DNA from 4 places in the Variovorax arabinosiphilus genome. Region 1 is predicted to be linked to each of the others. Evidence: predicted binding sites of a transcription regulator. Region 1 holds the regulator's gene; each other region holds the start of a gene.
What was found. The regulator sigma-54, encoded in region 1, starts transcription at its own class of promoters, with help from an activator protein. The targets are predictions, from matches to a motif close to TGGCANGNAANCTGCTTT.
Positions count from the first base shown of each region.

Region 2: the regulator sigma-54 is predicted to act here: its motif matches at 1,747-1,764, upstream of nirB (nitrite reductase large subunit NirB).
Region 3: the regulator sigma-54 is predicted to act here: its motif matches at 2,660-2,677, upstream of QTH86_RS06910 (CmpA/NrtA family ABC transporter substrate-binding protein).
Region 4: the regulator sigma-54 is predicted to act here: its motif matches at 2,448-2,465, upstream of QTH86_RS18320 (pilin).

Region 1 covers NZ_JASZYB010000003.1:266,753-270,933, reverse strand. Annotated here, with positions in the region: gene QTH86_RS19745 (THUMP domain-containing class I SAM-dependent RNA methyltransferase) at 1-842, opposite strand, end outside; gene QTH86_RS19740 (RNA polymerase factor sigma-54) at 852-2,411, opposite strand; gene lptB (LPS export ABC transporter ATP-binding protein) at 2,431-3,237, opposite strand; gene lptA (lipopolysaccharide transport periplasmic protein LptA) at 3,234-3,914, opposite strand; gene QTH86_RS19725 (thiol:disulfide interchange protein DsbA/DsbL) at 4,164-4,181, opposite strand, start outside.
Region 2 covers NZ_JASZYB010000001.1:1,846,032-1,850,212, forward strand. Annotated here, with positions in the region: gene scpA (methylmalonyl-CoA mutase) at 1-882, opposite strand, end outside; gene QTH86_RS08765 (GntR family transcriptional regulator) at 988-1,635, shown strand; gene nirB (nitrite reductase large subunit NirB) at 1,978-4,181, shown strand, end outside.
Region 3 covers NZ_JASZYB010000001.1:1,438,295-1,442,475, reverse strand. Annotated here, with positions in the region: gene QTH86_RS06920 (ABC transporter ATP-binding protein) at 1-292, opposite strand, end outside; gene ntrB (nitrate ABC transporter permease) at 289-1,212, opposite strand; gene QTH86_RS06910 (CmpA/NrtA family ABC transporter substrate-binding protein) at 1,223-2,467, opposite strand; gene QTH86_RS06905 (nitrate regulatory protein) at 2,802-4,082, opposite strand; gene tsaD (tRNA (adenosine(37)-N6)-threonylcarbamoyltransferase complex transferase subunit TsaD) at 4,169-4,181, shown strand, end outside.
Region 4 covers NZ_JASZYB010000002.1:926,886-931,066, reverse strand. Annotated here, with positions in the region: gene QTH86_RS18325 (hypothetical protein) at 5-1,903, opposite strand; gene QTH86_RS18320 (pilin) at 1,947-2,390, opposite strand; gene QTH86_RS18315 (3',5'-cyclic-nucleotide phosphodiesterase) at 2,624-3,433, opposite strand; gene QTH86_RS18310 (CHASE2 domain-containing protein) at 3,450-4,181, opposite strand, start outside.

The DNA.
Region 1 (4,181 bases):
CGATCGGCGAAGTCGACCATGCGGTGCGACACGTCGCTGCCGAAGATGGCCGGCGCAGTCCTGGCCGGCGCATCGGCGGCCTCGTTCTGGATCGCCTCCCAGACGTGCGGCTGGAAGGGCAGCAGCTTCTCGAAGCCGAAGCGCCGCAGCGCACCGGCCGGGATGCCCAGGCCGATCTGCGCCGCCTCGATGGCGATGGTGCCGCTGCCGCAGCAAGGGTCGTACAGCGGCGCCTCCGACACGGCGCCGGTTTCCGGGTTCCACCAGCCGCTGGCGGCCAGCATGGCCGCGGCCAGCGTTTCCTTCAACGGCGCGTCGCCGGTGTCCTGGCGCCAGCCGCGCTTGAAGAGCGGCTCGCCCGAGGTGTCGATGTAGAGCGTGCAGGTGTCGGTGGTCAGGTGCGCGAACACGCGCACGTCGGGCCACTGCGTCTCGATGCTCGGCCGCACGCCGCCGGCCTTGGCGCGGAAGCGGTCGGCGATGGCGTCCTTGATGCGCAGGGTGGCGAAGTTCAGGCTCTGCAGCGGGCTGTGCTGCGCCGTGGTCTCGATCTTGAAGGTCTGCTTCGGCGTGAACCAGATCTCCCACGCGATGCCGCTGGCGATGGCATAGAGGTCGTTCTCGCTGCGGTACGGCGCGTGCGCCAGCTCGATCAGCACGCGCTGCGCGAGCCGGCTGTGCAGGTTGAGCTTCATGGCGTCACGCCACGAGCCGCGCACGAAGACGCCGCCGCGCGAGGCCATGAGGTCGTCGCCGGCCAGGCCGGTGAGGCCGTGCACCTCTTGCGCGAGAAAGTCCTCGACGCCGGCGGCGCAAGGCAGGAAGAGATGGAGCTGGTTCATGGGACGGACTTACAGCGCCTTGCGCAGATTGGCCGGCGCGATGCGCAGCGCCTCGCGGTACTTGGCCACAGTGCGGCGGGCGCATTCGATGCCCTGCTCCTTCAACATCTCGGAGATCTGGCTGTCCGACAGCGGCTTCTTGATGCTCTCGGAGCCGACGAACTGCTTGATGAGCGCGCGCACCGCGGTGCTCGATGCATTGCCGCCGGTCTCGGTGCCCAGCGCCGAGCCGAAGAAGTACTTGAGTTCGACCGTGCCGTAGGGCGTGGCCATGTACTTGGCCGTGGTCACGCGGCTGATGGTGGATTCGTGCAGCCCGAGCTCGTCGGCGATCTCGCGCAGCACCAGCGGCCGCATGGCCAGTTCACCGTGCACGAAGAAGCTCTTCTGCCGGTCGACGATGGCGTTGGAGACGCGCAGGATGGTGTCGAAGCGCTGCTGGATGTTTTTGATGAACCAGCGCGCCTCCTGCAGCCGCTGCGACAGCGCCTGGCTGCCTTCGCCCTTGTGCTGCTTGAGCGCGCCGGCGTAGATGTCGTGCACCCGCAGGCGCGGCATCACGTCGGGGTTGAGCATCACGCGGAACTTCACATTGGTGCCGGTGCCGATGCGCGTGACGATCACGTCGGGGATCACCACGTTGCGTTCCACGTCGACGAAGCGCCGGCCCGGCTTGGGCTCGAGCGTCGCGATCAGCTGCAGCGACGAGCGCACCTCGTCCTCGTTGCTGCGGGTGAGCGTGGCCAGGCGCTTGAAGTCGCGCCGCGCGAGCAGCTCCATCGGCTGCTTGCAGATCGCGATGGCGGTCTTGCGCACCTGCGTCGCTTCCGGCGTCTCGTCGGGCCGGGCCAGCGCGCGCAGCTGGATGGCCAGGCATTCGCCGAGGTCGCGCGCACCCACGCCGACCGGCTCCAGGCTCTGCAGCAGGCCGAGCGCCACCTGGAAGTGGTGCACCAGCCCGTCGAACTCGTCGTTGTCGTCGCCCGCCAGGCCCGAGGCCAGGGCGGGCAACGAATCCTCGAGGTAACCGTCTTCGTTGAGCGACTCGATGAGGAAGCGCAACGCGGCCTGGTCGCTCTCGTTCAGGCGCAGGCTCAGGGCCTGGCGGTGCAGATGGGACTGCAGCGATTCCTGGCTGCGCGCCAGCTCGGTGGCGTCGGCGCGTTCGTCGTCGCCCAGGTTGCTGGCGCGCGGGGGGGCGTCGCCGCCCCATTCGCTGTCGTCGGGCGCCATGTCGACGGTGCCGTCGCCTTCCCAGTCGGGCGTGGCTTCGGTCGCATCGACCACCGGTGCTTCGGCCTCGGTCGTGCTGGTGGTGCTGTCGTTGCTGGCGGCGGGGCCGGGCGAGAAGTCGTCGTCGCGCGGCGGCGGGGCATCGGCGGCGTCGACGCCGAACTCCTCACGGGCGGCCTCTTCGGCGGTGCGCTCGAGAAACGGGTTCTCGTCGAGCATCTGCTCCACTTCCTGGCTCAGTTCGAGCGTGGACAGCTGCAGCAGCCGGATCGACTGCTGCAGCTGGGGCGTGAGCGCGAGATGCTGCGAAACGCGCAGCGAAAGGCCCTGCTTCATGGAGAGTTCCGTCCTCCCCTTACATGCGGAAGTGTTCGCCCAGGTACACGCGGCGTACCTCGGCGTTGTCGACGATCTCCGAAGGCGTGCCTTGTGCCAGCACTTGCCCGTCGCTGATGATGAAAGCGTGGTCGCAGATGCCCAGCGTCTCGCGCACGTTGTGGTCGGTGATGAGCACGCCGATGCCGCGGCTCTTGAGGAAGCTGACGATGCGCTGGATCTCGATCACGGCGATCGGGTCGATGCCGGCGAAGGGCTCGTCCAGCAGGATGAAGCGCGGCTGTGTGGCCAGGGCGCGGGCGATCTCGACGCGGCGACGCTCTCCGCCCGACAGCGCCAGCGCCGGCGAATCGCGCAGATGCTCGACGCGCAAGTCCGACAGCAGCTCGTTCAGGCGATCGTCGGTGCGCTTTTTCGACAGCGGCACGAGCCGGCCGTGGGCGTCGGGCTCGCGCTGGAGCTCAAGCACCGCGCGCACGTTCTCCTGCACGCTGAGCTTGCGAAAGATCGAGGCCTCCTGCGGCAGGTAGCTCAGGCCCATGCGGGCGCGGCGGTGGATCGGCATGTGCGCGATCGGCTCGCCGTCGATGCTGATCTCGCCCGCATCGGCCCGCACCAGGCCCACGATCATGTAGAACGAGGTCGTCTTGCCCGCGCCATTGGGCCCGAGCAGACCGACGACTTCGCCCTTCTGCACGTCGAGCGAGACGTTCTTGACGACCTGCCGGCTGCCGTAGCGCTTCTGCAGCCCGCGCACCTGGAGCCGGCTGCCTTCGACGGCGCCGGCCGGCGCGGCCTGTTTCGCGATGTCCACGCTGTCGTTCACGGGCGCGCTTCTCCGCCGAGCGTGGTGCTCGGACGCAGGCCCCGGCCGGGTGCCGATGCCGGCGCGGCGGGTGCGCCCGGCTGCGCCGCTTCGGCGCCGGCCGCCTTCGGCGTCAGGATGGCGCGCACGCGGCTGCCCTGGTTGCCGGCATCCACGCTGGCGCCCGGGGGCAGCGGCGCGCCGTTCACGGTGAAGGTGTCGTTGCTCTGGTCGTAGACGATCAGCGCGCCGGTGGTTTCGTCGTTGACCTTGGCGCCGATCAGCCGCCGCATGATGGCGCGGCGGATGAACTTGACGTTGTCGGCGCGGCTGTCGTATTCGATGACCTCCGACTCGCCTTCGGTCCACTCGTCGACGCCGGAGTCGCGCTTCTGCTTGTAGTAAGCCAGCTTGCCGGGCGCCGCGGTGACCACGCCGTACTGGTAGCCCTCCGGGTCCTGGCGCACGTCGATCCGCGCCCCGCGGATGATGATGGTGCCCTTGGTCACCACCACGTTGCCGGTGAACACGCTGGTCTGCTTCAGGTCGTCGTAGCGCATGGCATCGGCCTCGATGTTCATGGGCTTGGTGCGGTCGGCCTTTTCGGCCAGCGCCGGAACGGTGGCGACGGCGAGCAGCAGCGCGGCGAAGCCGGCGCGCAGGAGGGAGGAAAGGGGAGTGTGGGGTCGAAGTGTCATAAAGGCACGAAACTTGCTCGACGATTGTATGCGCCGGATCAGTGCATCCGGTCGCCCGGACGAAAAAGCCCGCCAAGGCGGGCTTTTGACATTTGTGAAGCGGCCGTGTCGAACGGCCGCGGGCCTTAGAACGCGTGGAGGAACCGTCGCGAGCGCCCCGAGGTTGCATTGAGGACCGGAGCCGCACTCCCGTGCGGTGAGGACCGCAGATGCGAGATCGGGGTGCGCAGCAGGTTCATTCACACGTTCTCAGCCCTTGCGGGCTTC
Region 2 (4,181 bases), on a different contig from region 1:
GACTTCCAGGTAGAAGTTCATGCCGATGGCCCAGAAGAAGGAGAGGCGCCCGGCGAACACGTCCACGTCGAGGCCCTTGGCCAGCGCGGTCTTCACGTATTCCTTGCCGTCGGCCAGCGTGAAGGCCAGCTCCAGCGCCTGGTTGGCGCCGGCTTCCTGCATGTGGTAGCCGCTGATGCTGATCGAGTTGAACTTCGGCATCTTCTCTGCCGTGTACTCGATGATGTCGCCGATGATCCGCATGCTCGGCGCGGGCGGAAAGATGTAGGTGTTGCGGACCATGAACTCCTTGAGGATGTCGTTCTGGATGGTTCCGCTCAGCTGGTCCTGCGCCACGCCCTGCTCTTCGGCGGCCACCACGTAGCCGGCCAACACCGGCAGCACGGCGCCGTTCATCGTCATCGACACCGAGACCTTGTCGAGCGGGATCTGGTCGAACAGGATCTTCATGTCCTCCACCGAATCGATCGCCACGCCGGCCTTGCCGACGTCGCCGGTCACGCGCGGATGGTCGCTGTCGTAGCCGCGGTGGGTGGCCAGGTCGAAGGCCACGCTCACGCCCTGCCCGCCCGCAGCCAGCGCCTTGCGATAGAAGGCGTTGGACTCCTCGGCGGTCGAGAAGCCGGCGTACTGGCGGATGGTCCACGGCCGCACCGCGTACATGGTGGCCTGCGGGCCGCGCAGGTAGGGCTCGAAGCCGGGCAGCGTGTCGGTGTACTTCAGGCCTTCGAGGTCGGCCGCGGTGTAGAGCGGCTTGACCGTGATGCCGTCGGGCGTGCGCCAGTTCAGCGCCTCGAGGTTGCCGCCGGGTGCGGACTTGGCCGCGGCCTTCGTCCATGCCGCCAGATCGGCGGGCTTGAAGGTGGGTTCGGGAGTGCTCATGGCTTGGCGGACGCGGTGGTTCGCGCTCGTCTCGGTGTTGGTTTAGCCAAGTCTAACCATCCGTAATTATTAATTCAAACGAAATTTCTGCGGTACATTCGCGGCATGTCCGCCGCCACCCTCACGCCCCGCGCCCTCTATGAAGAGGTGGCCGAACTGCTGCGCCAGCGCATCTTCAGTCGCGAGCTCGAGCCGGGCAGCTGGATCGACGAGCTGAAGATCGCGGAGGAATACGGCATCAGCCGCACCCCCCTGCGCGAGGCGTTGAAGGTGCTGGCCGCCGAAGGCCTGGTGACGATGAAGGTGCGCCGCGGCGCCTATGTGACCGAGGTGTCGCAGCAGGACCTGGCGGACGTGTACCACCTGCTCTCGCTGCTGGAGTCCGACGCCGCCGGCGTGGCGGCCGAGCGCGCGACCGAGGCACAGCTGCACACCCTGCAGGTGCTGCATGCCGAACTGGAAGCCGCTGCCATCCCGGGCCAGGTCGACCGCGAGCATTTCTTCGCCCTCAACGAGCGCTTTCACATGCAGTTGCTCGCCATCGCCAACAACCGCTGGCGCGACCAGATGGTGGCCGACCTGCGCAAGGTGATGAAGCTCAACCGTCACAACTCGCTGCTCAAGTCGGGGCGCATCGACGAGTCGCTGCGGGAGCACCGCGCGCTGATGGCCGCGATCGTGGCCCGGGACCCTGCCGCCGCCATGGCCCGGATGCGCGAGCACTTCCGCAACGGACTCGAAGCGGCGGCCTGAGCGCTGCGCCGTTCTGCCCCATTATTGGGGCTGGGCGCCCGACCTGGGGCCGACATGGTGCGCGGCATGCCCGCATTTCACCGATTCCCCCGCCAATCGGCCCGATTCACCAGGCACGAATCGTGCATGAACTGCAGTGACCACCGCCGCAGTGCCGCTGCGATGGTCTTCGCCTCCGCCAACGACGGCGGAACCCGAGCCTCCCGACGCGTTCATCCGCCCGGCACTCGGTCGTTCCAACCCGATTTCGTTCCGCATCTCGCGGGGGCCCCTGGCTGTGTCGCACCCTCTGTGACGCCGCCACTGCACGGCACCCACGGGGCCGGACGTGCAGGATTCAACATGAAAATCATCGTCGTCGGTCATGGCATGGTGGGCCACAAGTTCCTCGAAGAACTTCACCAGCAGGGCCTCTCGCATGCCGAGGTCACGGTGCTCTGCGAGGAACCTCGCGCCGCCTACGACCGGGTGCACCTCTCCGAATTCTTCGCCGGCAAGACGGCCGACGACCTGTCGCTGGTCGCGCCGGACTTCTTCGCGCGCAGCGGCTTCTCGCTGCGTCTGGCGGCACGGGCCGCCGCCATCGAGCGCCGCGACAACACCGTGACGACCGTCGACGGCGAGGTGCTTCACTACGACAAGCTGGTGCTGGCCACGGGGTCGGTCCCCTTCGTGCCGCCGGTGCCGGGCCGCGACAGGCCGCACACCTTCGTCTACCGCACCATCGAAGACCTGGAGGGCATGAAGGCCAGCGGCGCCCACTCCAAGACCGGCGTCGTGATCGGCGGCGGCCTGCTCGGGCTCGAATGCGCCAAGGCGCTGCGCGACCTGGGCCTGGAGACCCACGTCGTCGAGTTCGCGCCGCGCCTGATGGCCGTGCAGGTCGACGACGGCGGCGGGCGCGTGCTGCGCACCAAGATCGAGGAGCTGGGCGTGCGGGTGCACACCGGTCGCAACACGGTGGACATCACCGACGGCGCCACGGCCCGCCACCGCATGGTGTTCGCCGACGGCACCTGGTTGGAGACCGACATGATCGTGTTCTCCGCCGGCATCCGCCCGCGCGACGAACTGGCGCGGCAGAGCGCGCTGGTCGTCGGCGCGCGCGGCGGCATCGCCATCGACAGCCACTGCCGCACCAGCGACCGCGACGTCTACGCGATCGGCGAATGCGCGTCGTGGAACGACCAGACCTTCGGCCTGGTGGCACCGGGCTACGAGATGGCGCGCGTGGCGGCCCGGCACGTGGCCGGCGATGCCGAGGCGGCCTTCGCCGGGGCCGACATGAGCACCAAGCTCAAGCTGATGGGCGTCGACGTGGCGAGCATCGGTGACGCGCACGGCAAGACGCCCCACAGCCGCAACTACCAGTACATCGACGAGCGCAAGCAGGTCTACAAGAAGATCGTGGTCAGCGAGGACGGCAAGACCTTGCTCGGTGCCGTGCTGGTGGGCAACGCCGACGAGTACGGCACGCTGCTGCAGATGGCGCTCAACGGCATCGCGCTGCCGGCGGAACCGGAGTTCCTGATCCTGCCGTCGAGCGACGGCAAGGCCAAGCCGGGCCTGGGCGTGGAGGCGCTGCCCGAGACCGCGCAGATCTGCTCATGCAACAACGTGAGCAAGGCGCAGATCGGCGCGGCCGTCGGCGACGGCGCCTGCACCGTCGCCGAGATCAAGGCCTGCACCAAGGCCGGCGCCACCTGCGGCGGTTGCGTGCCGCTGGTCACGCAGGTCATGAAGTTCGAGATGGCCAAGCGCGGCATGGCGGTCAACAACCACCTGTGCGAGCACTTCGCCTATTCGCGCCAGGAGCTCTACCACCTGGTGCGCGTCGGGCAGATCAAGACCTTCGACGACCTGCTGCACAAGCACGGCAAGGGCCTGGGCTGCGACATCTGCAAGCCGGTGGCCGCGAGCGTGCTGGCCTCGGTCTGGAACGAGTTCGTGCTCAAGCCCCAGCTGGCCAGCCTGCAGGACAGCAACGACTACTTTCTGGGCAACATCCAGAAGGACGGCACCTACTCCGTCGTGCCGCGCATGCCCGGCGGCGAGGTCACGCCCGACGGCCTGATCGCCGTGGGCCAGGTGGCCAAGAAGTACGGCCTGTACACCAAGGTCACGGGCGGTGCGCGCGTGGACATGTTCGGCGCGCGCGTCGACCAGTTGCCGCTGATCTGGGAAGAGCTGATCGCGGCCGGCTTCGAGAGCGGCCATGCGTACGGCAAGTCGCTGCGCACCGTGAAGAGCTGCGTGGGCTCGACCTGGTGCCGCTACGGCGTGGACGACTCGGTCGGCCTGGCCGTGCAGCTGGAGAACCGCTACAAGGGCCTGCGCGCACCGCACAAGATCAAGTTCGGCGTCTCGGGCTGCACCCGCGAATGCGCCGAAGCGCAGGGCAAGGACGTGGGCATCATCGCCACCGAGAAGGGCTGGAACCTCTACGTCTGCGGCAACGGCGGCATGAAGCCGCGCCACGCCGAACTCATCGCCAGCGACCTGAGCAAGGACGCGCTCATCGCGCTGATCGACCGCTTCCTGATGTT
Region 3 (4,181 bases), on a different contig from region 1:
AGCAGGTGAGCCAGGGCAGCAGCGAGTGGTTCTGGAAGACCACGGCGCGCTCCGGGCCGGGGCCGGCGATTTCCTTGTTGGCGCACAGCAGCGTGCCGTGCGTCGGTCGGGTCAGGCCCGCGATCAGGTTCAGCAGCGTCGACTTGCCGCAGCCCGAGTGGCCGATCAGCGCGACGAACTCGCCCTTGGCGACCGTCAGGTGAATGTCGCGCAGGGCCTGGAAGCTGCCCTTGGGCGTCTTGAAGGTCTGCTCGACGCTCTGGATGTCGATGAACTTGGAATCATCATTCATGACTTCACCTCTTCGAACGTGAACGCAGTGGCGATCTTGATGAGCGCGAATTCGAGCACCAGGCCGACCACGCCGATGACGAAGATCGCGATGATGATGTTGGCGACGTTGAGGTTGTTCCACTCGTCCCACACCCAGAAGCCGATGCCCACGCCACCGGTCAGCATCTCGGCCGCGACGATCACCAGCCACGCGGTGCCGACGGCCAGGCGCACGCCGGTCAGCATGTAGGGCAGCACGGCAGGGAAAAGGATCTTGGTGAGGATCTTCCATTCGGAGAGGTTCAGCACCTTGGCCACGTTCATGTAGTCGCTCGGCACGCGCTGCACGCCGACCGCGGTGTTGATCACCATCGGCCAGATCGAGCAGATGAAGATGGTCCAGATGGCCGCCGGGTTGGCGCCCTTGAAGACCAGCAGGCCGATCGGCAGCCAGGCCAGCGGCGACACCGGGCGCAGCAGGCTGATGAGCGGGTTGAACATGCGCGAGAGGAACTCGAAGCGTCCGATGGCGAAGCCCGCCGGGATGCCGACCAGCGCCGCCAGGCCGAAGCCCATCGCCACGCGCTGCAGCGACGACAGCACGTTCCAGCCCACGCCCTGGTCGTTCGGCCCCTTGCTGTAGAACGGATCGGCGAACACCGTCAGCGCCTGCTTGCCCGTGACCAGCGGCGAGGGGAAGCCGGTGGTGCTGTTCATCGCGATCAGCTCCCAGACCAGCAGCAGCAGGCCGAAGCCGGCCAGCGGCGGCAGCACGCGCATCCAGAAGGCGCGCAGGTCGATCGGCTTGCGGGGCGCAGTCTGCACCGGCGCAGGCGCCGCAACGGCGGCGGCCTTGGCTGGTACGGCGGCCGACGCGGTGGCCGGTGTGGCGAGAGGCACATGGGCCTCCAGGGGGGAATGAAAGACGGCGCTCACCATGGTGTTCTCCTCAGGCCTTGACCTTGAACGAATCGGCGTACTTGGCCGGGTCCTTCCCGTCCCACACCACGCCATCCATCAGCTTGCTGGTGCGCATCGGCGAGGCGGGAACGGGCGTCTTGGTGGCGGTGGCCGCCTGCTTGTAGATGTCGACGCGGTTGATCTCGGTGGCCACCTTCAGGTAGTCCGGGTGTGCCTTGAGCAGCCCCCAGCGCTTGTGCTGCGTGAGGAACCACATGCCGTCCGACAGGTACGGGAAATTCACCGCGCCGTCGTTGTAGAACTTCATGAAGTTCGGGTCGTCCCAGCTCTTGCCCATGCCGTTGACGTAGCGGCCCAGGATGCGCTGGTTGATCGCGTCCACGCTGGTGTTGACATAGCTCTTGTCGGCGATCGTCTCGGCCATCTTGTTCTTGTTCTGCAGCCCGGCGTCGATCCACTTGCCGGCCTCGAGGATGGCGGCGGTCACGGCGCGCGCGGTGTTCGGGTACTTCTTGACGAAGTCGGCCGTGGTGCCCAGCACCTTCTCGGGGTGGTCCTTCCAGATGTCCTGGGTGGTGATGGCCGTCACCCCGATGCCGTCCATGATGGCGCGCTGGCCCCAGGGCTCGCCCACGCAGAAGCCGTCCATGTTGCCGATGCGCATGTTCGCCACCATCTGCGGGGGCGGCACCACGATGTTCTTCACGTCCTTGAACGGGTCGATGCCGGCCGAGGCCAGCCAGTAGTACAGCCACATCGCGTGCGTGCCGGTCGGGAAGGTCTGGGCGAAGGTGTAGTCGCCCTTTTCCTTGGCGATCAGCTTGGCGAGCGAGGGCGCGTCGACCGCGCCCTTGTCGGCCAGCTTCTTCGACAGCGTGATCGCCTGGCCGTTGTTGTTCAGGGTCATGAGCACCGCCATGTCCTTCTTCGGGCCGCTCAGGCCGAGGTGCACGCCGTAGACCAGGCCGTACAGCACATGGGCCATGTCGAGGTCGCCATTGACCAGCTTGTCGCGCACACCGGCCCAGCTGGCTTCCTTGCTGGGCACGATCTTCACGCCGTACTTCTTGTCGATGCCTAGCACCGAGGCCATCACCACGCTGGCGCAGTCGGTCAGCGGGATGAAGCCGATCTTGACCTCTTCCTTCTCGGGCTTGTCGGAGCCCTGCGCGTAGGCGAGGGCGCGCAGCGCGGGGTCGATGCCGGCGGCACCGACAGCGGCAGCCTGCAGCACGCGGCGGCGGCTCAACTTCGTTTTCAGCAGATCGGTCATGGGGCGAACTCCGGAAGGAATGGCAAGGCCAGAGACAAACAACAAAACAAAAACAAAAAAGGCGTCCGCGTCGCGCCGAAGCTGCTGGGAAGCGAGCTTCGACGGACACGGACGCCTTTGTCCGGTTCGGTGGGAGACACCCCGCGTTGGATGCCGCCTGCCTGAAGACCTACGTCGGTCTATGCACGGTGACATGCAAGCGGTGTGCCAGCAGTCGAGAATCTGTTTTTGCTACTGAAGTTGTAGCGACGAAGCAAGGTCTGGCTGGGGGCGGGGGCTCATTGGATCGACCAGCCTTGTGCAGCACGCTTGTTGTGCGATGCACCAATTGCGCTCAGGGCTTCCCGTCCACGGGCAGGTACTCCGCCATCGAGAGCACCGATTCGGCCACGTCGATCAGCCGCCGGTTCTGGTTCATCGCGGTTTGGCGCAGCATCTTGTGCGCTTCGGCCTCGCTCAGGCGGCGGTGCGCCATCAGCAGGCCCTTGGCCCGCTCGACCAGCTTGCGTTCGTTGAGCGACGCACGCACGGTGTCGAGCTCGTCGCTCATGGCCTGCAGGCGCAGCGACTGCTCCTGGACCATGTCGAGGATCGAGCGCTCCAGCTGGCGGCCGTACGGCGGTCCGCCGGCGGCGGGCGAGGCGGCGAGCAGCGGCGTGGCCGGCTGGTCGAAGAAGGCGGCTGGCGAGGCGGGCGGCGCGTGAGCGAGCTGCGCCAGCAGCGACTCGTGGGTCTGCAACTCGCCGCGGGCGCGGCTGATCTTGGCGATACACAGCTGGTGCAGGTCCGCCGCCAGCCGCTCCTCGACCGTCTGCATGGCGTCGATGCGCCGCGTGCAGCAGTCGAACCACACCGGGCTCAGGTTGGGGTCGAGCGCCACGCCGGCGGGCGCGGCGCAGGCGATGCGACGCAGCCGCTCGAGCTCCGCCGTCTGGGCCGGCGGCAGGTGGGCCAGCCACTGCGCCTCCAGCTCGGGGCCGGAGAACTCCGAGAAGACCTGAAAGCAGCGCTCCTGCGATTCGATCAGATGCAGCCATTGCTGCTGCCGTGCCGCCTCGTTGCGGCCGGACGCGAAGGCCGCAGCACCGCAGGCGCGCTCCTGGCCGGCGAGCTCCTTGCCCTGCATGAAGTTGAACATCGCCACCAGCAGGCGGGAAATCTCGGGGTCGGTCGCGCCATCGGCGGCCTCGAACACCACCGCGAGCAGGCCGGCGATCACCTTGACGAAGGCACCCGTCGCCTCGGCGGCCGGCATCTGCAGGGCACCGATGCGCTGGCGCAGCGCCGGCAAGGCGTCCAGGCCCGGTACCACCCACGCGATGCGGCTGAACAGCCGGGCACTGTTGCCCAGGCGGCGCGGGTCCGCTTCGAGCGCGTCGAAGCATTCGCGCACCGCCTGCTCGAGGCCGGCGCACTCGGCGATCTGCGCAGTCCGTTCGGCGGCGAAGCGCTGGCCACCGGAGGCCAGCAGCACGTTGGAGATGCCGCGCTCGCGCTGCAGGGCATGCACCAGCCGGCCGATGGTGCCGACCAGCGCGCTGGTGCGCGACAGCTGATCGAGTTCGTCGATCTCGCTGCGCAGGGCGGCGATCAGGAAGCTCAGTCCGGATTTCATCGTGTCGTGGGCGTTCCGAGGGGCGGGTGAAGGGGCATGCAGCAACATCCATGCCCCGCAAGCGCGCGCATCCTACACTCGCGGCCATGCTCGTATTGG
Region 4 (4,181 bases), on a different contig from region 1:
TTTCTCAAGAAGGTGCTAGAGCGTTATCGGAGGATGGCGAAGCCTTTATCTGTGAGTCAATGCTTGCAAGCAATTGCTCCCATTCAGCCTGTGATGTGCCCCGTGGCAATGGGGCTTTCTCGACCGCCGTGCGTAGTCTCTTCAGGTCTGCGTAGACTGGATGTTGCTGCGCAAGAAAAACATAAAGATTGGCCATGGCGTACGTGGCCGAATGTTCGATAGCTTGCAGATAGAAATCCATGGCAATTCTTGTATTGCCTTGGTCCATGGCGACCAGCCCTATGATGGAGAGCATATTGCTGGCGATGGATCTGTGTTCCTGATAGGCCGGTCGGGCCAAGAAGGCCGCCGCGATGTCGGCGACCTGTTGTTGAGTTAGGCCGGGGCATCCGCCTTTTCTGACCAGCGCCATCAACTTCTCGACCGTGTCCGAGGCCCATCCTTCGTAAGGCTGCGTGAGAATCGCGTCTTTGGCTTGGCTCACGCGCTTGGAATGGTCTGCTTTGGGTTCCAACTCGCATGCATTGGACAGCCCAACCAAGCGTAAACCCGCGCTGTCACGGCTGTCCGTCACGAAGCGGTCAAGGTAGATCTGTGCCGCGCCCAGACCTTGCGTCCTATTGAGTTCATACGCCAGATTCATGGCAGCGCGGCCGCTGAGCGGTTGTTCCTTTGCCCAGATCTCCGCCGCCAGTTCCCTGTCGCCCCACAGTGATGTATTCATCCATGTGATGCCGCCGAGCACGACGAGGTAGATGACGAAAACGCTTCGCCAAAGGCCCGTGTTCTGCCGAAGACTCAAAAGACCAAATACCAGTCCAAACACCAGTCCAACAGCAGGCAAGTAGTTGCGGTGCGCGAAATAGAGTTCCAGCGGGACCCATCCCGACTCCATGATGTGACCGTAAAAAAACCAGGCCAACGACAAGGCAGGCAGGCGCCAGCCACGCCACCACGCAAACAACGGGCTCAGCATCAACCCGGCCCAGAGCCCCATGCCCCACAGCGTGGCAAGCGCGCCATGATTAGCGCTATAGCCGCGAAACGGGTTCAGGTCGCTTGGGCTTGGTACAAGAAGTCCCTTCACGTAGGCTAGAAGCAGGATCCCTTGGCTCGCCAAGCGCTCTGGCAGAGTGAACCCGCGCTGAAGCTCGGTGCTGCTGGCCCAGGACAAGAACGGCGCCAGCTTGGCGAGCAGGAGCACGCAACCCAGGATCAGCGCAATGGCGACAAGGCTGAGCTTCCGCTTGCCGCGAGTTGTGAGTACGCAAAGTTCAAGAATCAGGCCATAGACGACGGTGAGAGCACCGTTTTCCTTGGTTAATAACGCCAGTACACCAAAGGCGGCAAGCAATCCCAGTGCCAGCAACTGCCGCCTCCAGCTGACATCGACCGGACCCCGCACTTTGAGATAGGCAATCAGGCCCGCCAGCATGAAGGTGCTGGACAGCAAAGTCATGCGCTGAATGATGAACAGCGTGGAGGTGTTCAAGAGGGGCAATATCGCCCAGCAGAGGGCGACCAGGAACCCAATCGCAAGCTGCTTTTCATTCGCAGCGCCCAACCGTTGCGCCACCAACACGGCAAGCCAAAGGACCAACAGAGCATTGACGATGTGTAGCGCAATATTCCACAGCAGTAGCGCGTACGGTTGTGGCCACTCGTAGTGCTGCAGTGCGAATGTGACCAAAGCAAGGGGACGGCCCAGCGGCCCCGCCCTCCCTTGGCGTACCCAGTTCCAGGCCGAATCCAGCCCGGTGATCGTGTTCAGGTTAGAGAGGTTGCCCAGATCATCAAACTGGACAATGCCCGGCAAGGCTGGCGCAAACAGGAGCCAGACAACGAGCATCAACGCCACGACCGCCCCGACGGGGGCGGCCGCTGAAAAAAGAAACCCGCCCACAAGGGCGGGTTTGGCAGGCGTTAGGATCACCCGCGGGTGCCGCTTAGCTCTGGCAGGATGACGGACGGAACTTGGCCGGGATGCTGCCGTTGCAAACCCAGGTAACTTGACCCGTAGTGCCGTTATAGTGGCCTGTCAAAGTGATGGTTTTGCTCCGCGCGGTCGCGGGCAACTTGCTGCTATCGGACGACGTTGCGGTAATCACCCCGCCAGCATACCCCACGCTTGCCACGTAGTCCGACGTCTGAGTTTGAACGGAAACGCTTGCATCTGGTGGCAACTTGTTCAGATTTGCCGCTGCCTCGGACACGGCGGTGCGGGCAGACGATGCGGCAAGCATGATTTCTGACACGCGCGCGCGGCCCATGTAGTCCTGGTAAGCCGGCAGCGCCACGGCAGCCAAGATACCGATGATCGCCACAACGATCATCAACTCGATCAGGGTGAAACCCTTTTGCACGTTGCGTGCGATGGAACGACGGTTCATTACTTACTCCAGGTTGGTTGACGGGGTCCGGGTCGCTGCCCCCGGCGCGGTCTTCTCTCCGCAGCTACCGTGCCAGGGTTCTGAAGGCCAGCAACCGCCCCCTCACGTGCAGTTCTTCACGTTCTGCTTACACGAAGTGACATATTTCGTTGTTTCAAGGCTTCATGCCCTGACAAAACCTGTCACGCCTGCCGAAAGTGTCGATGACGGTCCCTTCGGCTGGGCCGTCCGACTCAGACGGTCAATACGCTGGCGGTCTGCAACCAGCGGATGTCGTGCTGCGCCACGCCGCGCGCTTGCCAGTCGGCCGTGATGGCGTCGATCTGGCTCATGATTTCGCCGGTTTCGGCCGGCTTGGTGTGGGTGATGTAGATCGGGTAGTGCCGGCCGGGGGCGATATGGGCCAGTTCGTCGACCAGGCTGGCAGGCGACAGGTGCAGGCTGCGCTCGGCCAGGGCCTTCTCGCGGTCGCTGAAGGCGGTTTCGATGACGAGGATGGCCACGTCGAGGGCGTTCACGCGGTCCCAGAAGGGTGGGTTGCGCTCGGTGTCGCCGGTGAAAACCCAGTGCGGGCCCTGGCTGGCGGCGCAGCGCACGGCGTAGCCGCAGGCGGGCACAGTATGCACGGCCGGCAGCACCTCGATGGCCTTGGGGCGGCGGCTGCCGAGCTGCAAGGTCTGGCCGATGGCGATGTCGTGGAAGCTGACGAAGGGCGCCTCGCGGCTGGGGATGCTGGCGAAATCGGGCCAGATGACGTTGTTGAAGACGTGGGCGCGCAGCGCCTCGATGGTGGCGCGCAGCGCATGCACCCGCAGGGGCTGTGCCCGGCGGGAGGCGATGGCGTCGATCATGAGCGGCAGCGCCGCGATGTGGTCGAGGTGCGAGTGCGTCAGCAGCACGTCGTCGATGCCGGCCATCTGCTCGAGCGTGAGGTCGCCGACGCCGGTGCCGGCGTCGATGAGGAGGTCGTCGTCGACCAGAAAGGATGTCGTGCGGCAGTCTTTGGCGATGGCGCCAGAACAGCCGAGCACACGCACCTGCATTGTGTAAGACCCTTGGTTACTTGGTATCGAAGCGGATTGCGCCGTCCCAGTTCGGGTCTTTGGGCTGCAATGCCATGGAGGCTAAACGCTTGGCGTAAAGCTGGTAAAGGACTTTTTTCGTATCGGCGGCCAGCAAAGGGGCCAGCAGGGTCCGCCCCTCCGCCCATTGCTGCGCGCGGTAAGCCGAAAGCACCAATGACCAGCGTTCGAGCTGTGCCCGCTGGGCCACGCCCACGTCGCCGCCACGCCCGACTGGCGTGAAGATGGCCACGGCGCGGGCCTTGCCGCGGACGTAGACCCGGTCGAGTTCCTGCCACACATAGGTAGGCACGGCCTGCCGCGTGGTCTCGGCCACCAGGATCTGCGTGCCGTAATGGCCGCTGAGGCTTTCGAGGCGCGCCGCCAGGTTGACGGCGTCGCCGACGACCGTGTAGCTGCGGCGCACGGCGGAGCCCATGTCGCCGACACTCATGACGCCGGTGTTCAGGCCGATGCCCACGCTGATCTGGGGGCGGCCGGTGCCGCGGTGGGTGAGGTTGATTTCCTGCACGGCCGCGACCATCTCGATCGCCGCCTGGACGGCCAGGGTGGCATGGTGCGGCGTGTCGACCGGCGCGCCCCAGAAGGCCATGACGCAATCGCCCATGTACTTGTCGACCGTGCCGCGGTGGACGTTGATGATCTCGGTGAGCCGGCTGAAGACGGCGTTGAGAAAGGCCTGCAGCTCGGTCGGCGCCATCGACTCGGA